2 linked regions of the Psychroserpens ponticola genome follow. The protein of the gene in region 2 interacts with the protein of the main gene of each other region in a pairwise test. Links are inferred from orthologs where the notes say so. Each region holds a gene or a part of one and is shown on either strand. Other genes may lie near its edges. The genes, in order: MUN68_RS11710 and MUN68_RS17450.

The links.
Region 1: the proteins of MUN68_RS17450 (region 2) and MUN68_RS11710 interact in binary tests that used the Escherichia coli proteins (3 or more experiments, as listed by UniProt). The link is inferred for Psychroserpens ponticola from one-to-one orthologs.

Annotation. Positions count from the first base shown.
Region 1 is NZ_CP116221.1:2,617,220-2,620,526, forward strand. The notes cover bases 8-2,975. They hold MUN68_RS11710 (aminoacyl-histidine dipeptidase), read right to left. Parts: upstream 2,240-2,975; coding sequence 776-2,239; downstream 8-775. Other genes in these bases: MUN68_RS11705 (peptidylprolyl isomerase), read left to right, coding at 8-593; MUN68_RS11715 (DUF3810 domain-containing protein), read left to right, coding at 2,358-2,975. Outside these bases: more of MUN68_RS11705, read left to right, coding at 1-7; more of MUN68_RS11715, read left to right, coding at 2,976-3,307. UniProt on the Escherichia coli protein: Dipeptidase with broad substrate specificity. Requires dipeptide substrates with an unblocked N-terminus and the amino group in the alpha or beta position.
Region 2 is NZ_CP116221.1:3,965,397-3,968,727, reverse strand. What follows is about bases 71-3,062. They hold MUN68_RS17450 (aminopeptidase P family protein), read right to left. Parts: upstream 2,217-3,062; coding sequence 924-2,216; downstream 71-923. Other genes in these bases: MUN68_RS17445 (T9SS type A sorting domain-containing protein), read left to right, coding at 2,337-3,062; MUN68_RS17455 (alpha/beta fold hydrolase), read right to left, coding at 146-922; MUN68_RS17460 (hypothetical protein), read right to left, coding at 71-83. Outside these bases: more of MUN68_RS17460, read right to left, coding at 1-70; more of MUN68_RS17445, read left to right, coding at 3,063-3,331.

The sequences.
Region 1 (3,307 bases), 1.3 Mb from region 2 along the record:
TCATCAGAAAAGGATCTGCTGCAAAAGCATTTAATGCCGCTAAAGTTTTTGAAGATGGTTTACCTAAAGTAGAAGCTGGTATCGAAGAAATTAAAGCAGAAGGATTAAGAAAGGCTGAACAGGAACAAAAAGAACGTGAATTAAAGATTGCTACAGCTGCCGAAGATACTAAACCACTACTTGAAGACTATAATTCTAAAAGTACAACTCTAGCTTCTGGACTTAAAAAACATATTATTAAAGAAGGTTCTGGTATAAAACCAAAAATAGGTCAATATGCTATGATTGCTTATGAAGGTTATTTTGTTGATGGTAAATTATTTGATAGTAATTTAGAAACCATTGCTGAAAAATATGGAATGTTAAATCCACAGCGTCAAGCAGCTGGAGCTTATGGCCCAACTAAAATGCAAATCACACCTGATGCACAAATGATTGCTGGATTTAAAGAAGCTATTGCATCTATGGAGATTGGTGAAAAAGCATTTTTCTATATTCCAGCACATCTTGCTTATGGCGAACGTGGTCGAGGAGGAATACCTCCAAATACTGATTTGACATTCGTATTAGAACTGACAGAAATAGCAGAATAAGCACTTGTTATAATCTTTATTGAATAGACAATAAAAATTTTAGTTAATAAAAAAAGCCTTTCATTTTGAAAGGCTTTTTTTATTTATGTCATTCAGAGTAAAACTAAGAATCATTCAAATTAGTCTTGAAATTTTTCATATACGCTCGAAATGACATACATAATTCTACTTATAACTGTTTTTTATTTCTTAGGAATGCGTTTTAGAATCTCTAAAACAAAGTTCCAATATTTTTGTGCTGAAGAAATTTGTGCGCGCTCATCAGGTGAATGTGCTCCTTTAATATTTGGCCCAAAACTAATCATATCCATATTTGGATAATTTGTTCCAAGTATACCACATTCTAATCCTGCGTGACAAGCAGCAACATGAGGTTCTTCATCATTGTTTAATTCTTTATATAAAGGCACCATCACTTTTAAGATGTCTGAATCCATATTTGGTTCCCATCCTGGATAATCACCTCCAAACTCCACTTCACAACCAGTCAATTCAAAAGTTGATCTTAAACCATTTGCCAAATCCCATTTTGAACTTTCAACAGAACTACGTGTTAAACATCCAACTTTAATGTTTCCGTCTTTAACAATAACACGAGCAATGTTATTAGATGTCTCTACCAATTCCGGAATGTCTGGACTCATTCTAAACACGCCATTTAATGCTGCATATAATGCTCTTGTTAAGCCTTCTTGAACACCTAAATCCATGATTTGTTTGGGCGTTTCCGTTTTTGAAACCTCGATTACTAAATCAGGTTCCATGGTTTTATATTCTGTTTTTATCTCGTTTGCTAAATCGTTCATTTCAGACACAAACACGTCTTCGTGCAAAGCATCGATAGCAACAATAGCATTACTTTCTCTTGGAATGGCATTACGTAAACTTCCTCCATCAATTTCAGAAATACGCAATCCAAAATTTTCAAAACCGTCAAATAAGATACGATTCATCATTTTATTTGCATTACCTAAACCTTCGTGAATTTGCATTCCTGAATGACCACCTTGTAAACCTTTAACTGTTACTTTATAACCAATTTTAAACTCTGGAGTTTCTTCTTGCTCATACGTTCTTAAAGCAGTAACATCAACACCACCTGCACAACCTACTCCTATTTCATCATCTTCTTCTGTATCTAGATTTAAAAGAATCTCACCAGAAAGCAATCCACCTTTTAAGCCCATTGCGCCAGTCATACCTGTTTCTTCATCAATCGTGAATAAGGCTTCAATAGCTGGATGCTCAATCTCTGAACTTTCTAAAATAGCCATAATCGTTGCTACACCTAAACCATTATCTGCACCTAAGGTTGTTCCTTTAGCTCTAACCCAATCACCATCAACATACATCTCAATTCCTTGTGTATCGAAATCAAAATCAGTATCGTTATTCTTTTGATGCACCATATCTAAATGGGATTGCATAACGATGGTCTTTCTATCTTCCATTCCTGAGGTTGCAGGCTTTTTAATGATGACATTTCCAACTTCATCTTCAATCGTTTCAAGACCTAAACTAGTTCCGAAGTCTTTCATGAATTGAATCACACGTTCTTCCTTCTTAGATGGTCTTGGAACTGCATTTAAATCAGCAAATTTATTCCAAAGTCCTTTAGGTTCTAATCCTCTTATTTCTGTGCTCATGTTATTCGTTTTTTAGTTTCGCAAAGGTACATCTTTTTAGTATTTTTGAGTCATGTTGAAACACAAAAAAAACCTTATTGCCTTCTCTATTGTTCCTCAGATTATCCTGCTAAAAATTTTGACGAACTATCCAACATTTGTAGAATCTATTTATAGTCATGGTATTTACATTTACATTTCTAAAGGGATGCGTTATGCGTTTGGTTGGTTGCCAATTTCGGTTGGTGATGTCTTATATACATTATTAGGTTTATATGTAATTAGATGGTTTATCGTTAACAGAAAGCGAATCATACAAGAAACGAAACAATGGTTTTTAGATGTACTTTCGGCGCTATCAATTGGATATTTTGCCTTTCATATCTTGTGGGCTTTTAACTATTATAGGTTACCACTTCATGAATCTTTAAACATTGACAACGATTATACGACTGAAGAATTAGTGAGTTTAACAGAACAATTAATAACTAAAGTTAATACCATTCATTTAAGTATTACAACACATGATTCTTTAAAAGTAGAGATGCCTTTTACAAAAGCTGAAGCCTTAAAGATGATACCTGATGGCTATGATGAACTTTCAAAAACATTTCCATATTTAGCTTATCATCCTAGGAGCATTAAAACATCTATTTATAGTTTACCATTAACCTATATGGGATTTTCGGGTTACTTAAATCCGTTTACAAATGAGGCTCAAGTAGATGGATTAATTCCTACTTACAAGTTTCCTACTACTGGAAGCCATGAAGTCGCACATCAATTGGGATACGCTGCTGAAAATGAAGCTAATTTTATTGGTAGTATGGCAGCTATGCAGCATCCAGATCTATATTTTAAATACTCTGGACATGCTTTTGCTTTACGACATTGTCTAAATGAAATTTATAGAAGAGATTTAGAGGTTTATAAAACCATTCTTCCAAAACTTAATATAGGTGTTTTAAAAAATTATAAGGAAGTTAGTGATTTTTGGAATGCATATGAAAACCCGACAGAGCCTATATTTAAAAGCACGTATAATAATTTTCTAAAAGCAAATAATCAATCTTCAGGCATGCAAAGCTA
Region 2 (3,331 bases):
ACCTTTTTAGTCATTTCATAATTGTGCCCAAAAAGGTCGCAGTAAATCCTCATCGGAGCTATAGCATTTGTAGTTTTTTTCATGTCTTAATGATTTGGGAACCACTAACATAGAAAAAAATATCAATAACAAACGATTAAGAGCTTTATTTTTCGATGAAATGCAATAATTTGTAAGTTAATTCTTTCTTATTTTCAATATGACTCATGTGACCATCTGGAAATTCAACTATTTTAGTAGTTGAATTATGAACAAGATTGATAAGAGTATTGTATTCTAAAACAGGGTCTTTACGTCCAATAATCATCATTGTATTAAAATTAGCTTTTTGAAAAATAGATTCTCTATTTAGCCTAACTTTCATACCTTCCAAAGCAGCAATAATTCCTTGAATTGGCATTTTAAGCGCCTCTTGTTTTATAAATTCTATCTCTTTAGAAAATCGCTCTCTATTATCTGATGCAAAAAGATTTGCAATCGACATGCTAATAAATGTTTTATGATTTTTCTTTACGGCTTGTATGGCTCTATCTCTATTTATTTTTCGCTCTGCATTGTCGTCTAAAGCAGAAGAGTTCATCAAACATAAGCCACTAATGAAACTTGGGTGTTTTTCGGCCAAAGCCAAAGCAACATATCCACCCATTGAATGACCAATGAGCGTGCATGTCTTAATTTTTAATTCATCAAAAACTGCTTTTACTGCATCTGCCATATCATCCATAGAATGAATATATCCAATGCAACCTGTATTTCCATGACCTAATAAATCAATACAAACCACTCTATTGGAATCGACAAAATATGGAACAAGAGATTTCCACATTGTACTATTTTCTAGAAAACCATGTAATAAAACAACAGGATTTCCTTGCCCTTCATCTGTATAAAAAACAGAGCTTCCTTTGTATTCTAAAATCATTTTATGAATTCATAATTTCCTCAATCTCTTCAGCTTCAATAGGAATATTACGCATCAAATTAAAAGGCTCTCCATTTTCTTGGATTACCAAATCATCTTCTAAACGTATTCCGAAACCTTCATCAGGAATATAGATACCTGGTTCTACAGTAAACACCATATTGGCTTGCATAGGTTCAGTTAAAATTCCGTAATCATGCGTATCTAATCCAATATTATGACTCGTACCATGCATGAAATATTTTTTGTAAGCTGGCCAATCTTTATTTTCATTTTGAACATCAGCCTTATCTAATAAGCCCAAACCTAATAATTCAGAAGTCATTAATTTCCCTACTTCAACATGATAATCTGCCCAAATTGTTCCTGGTGTAAGCATTTTTGTAGCTTCATTTTTAACGCGATTCACAGCATTATAAACTTGCTTTTGTCGCTCAGAAAACCGACCAGAAACAGGAATAGTTCTTGTCATATCACTTGAGTAGTTCGCATATTCTGCTCCAACATCCATTAAAATCAAATCACCAGCTTTACACTGTTGGTTATTCTCTATATAATGTAATACATTGGCATTATTTCCAGAAGCAATAATTGGTGTGTAAGCAAATCCTTTAGAGCGATTATTTAAAAACTCATGCATAAATTCAGCTTCAATATTGAACTCCCAAACATCAGGTCTAACAAAGTTTAATACACGACGTAATCCTTTTTCGGTAATATCACTGGCTTTTTGCATCACATCTAATTCAATAGCATTTTTTACAGAACGTAAGCGTTGTAAAATTGGATTACTCTTAGCCACAGCATGTGCTGGATATTTATCTTTAAGCCATTTTGTAAAACGATCTTCACGAGTTTCTGTTTCTACATTCGATCTGTAATGTTCATTCGTATTGATAAAAACCGTGTCACATTGTGTCATCAGCTCAAACATGATTTTCTCCATGTCTTGAAGCCAATAGACCGTTTTAATTCCACTAGTTTTAAAAGCTGCTTCTTTAGTTAATTTTTCACCTTCCCAAACTGCAATATGTTCATTCGTTTCTTTTAAAAATAAAATTTCACGATGCTTTTCATTTGGGCAATCAGGAAACATTATTAAAATGCTTTCCTCTTGATCAACACCGCTCAAATAGAAAATATCTCGATGCTGCTCAAAAGGCAATGTACTATCTGCGCTAACTGGGTAGATATCGTTAGAGTTGAAAACTGCTAAGCTGCTAGGTTTCAGTTTAGCAGCAAAATTTTTTCGATTTTTTATAAAAAGAGTTCTATCTATTAAGTGATATTTCATGGTTTATTGTTTTAATATGGTAAAGGTAAATAGTTTAAGTAAGTATCGCAACTTATCGATAAATCGCTATATTTACCGATGAAATACAATAATTAAAACATTAACCGACAACTAACCAATATGAAAAAAACTACTTTTAAAAATTTGTTTGCAGCAGTTTTAATGCTGTGTATGATTGTAAACATGTCAGCACAAGAACTCATGTTTGAAGTACCTTTAACTGAGCAAATTCAAGCATCTACACAAATAGTTGAAGGGAAAGTTGTTTCAAAAAATTCGTTTTGGGATATCAATCGCGAAAATATTTACACTTCAAATATTGTAGAAGTTTATAAAGTATTTAAAGGCGAATCTATATCAACTATTGAAATTATTACAAGAGGTGGTACCGTTGAATTAGAAGCTGAAATTGTTACTCCTAGTCTACAACTGGGTCTTTATGATATTGGAATATTCACATTACACGATAACAACACTAATATTACGAATAACTCAACTTCTACATTTCAGCCATATAGTGAAGCTCAAGGCTTTTACAAATATAATACGCTTTCTAATGTAGCAGCAAACCCTTTTAAAATAAAACAAGGCATCAACAATTTTTATAATGAAATTGAAGGCCTAACGAATAACGCGTACACTAGTATTGGAAACTTTAGCATAACTGATATCATAAGTTTAAATGAAGCAAATAGAGGGGTAATTAATATCACATCATTTGATCCAGCAATAGCTACTGCTGGAACACAAACGGTTTTAACAATTAATGGTTCTGGTTTTGGAACAACGAAACAAAACGTTGGATTTGCTAATGCAAATGATGGTGGTGCTACTTTTACTTTAGCATTAGAATCACAGATTTTAACATGGACAGATAATCAAGTGACCGTACAAATACCTTCTCAAGGTGGCTCAGGTCCTTTTGCATTAATTAACTCTGCTGCAACAGCTGTAATAGCACAATCAGGAAATTTGGATATCACTTATGCTGAAATAAATGCTGTTTTTGATCCTGATGGAAATGGGAACTTTGCCTACCCAACTCAACATATTAATAATGATGGTAGTGGTGGATACATTTGGCAAATGGAAACCGATTTCAATAACAATACAGC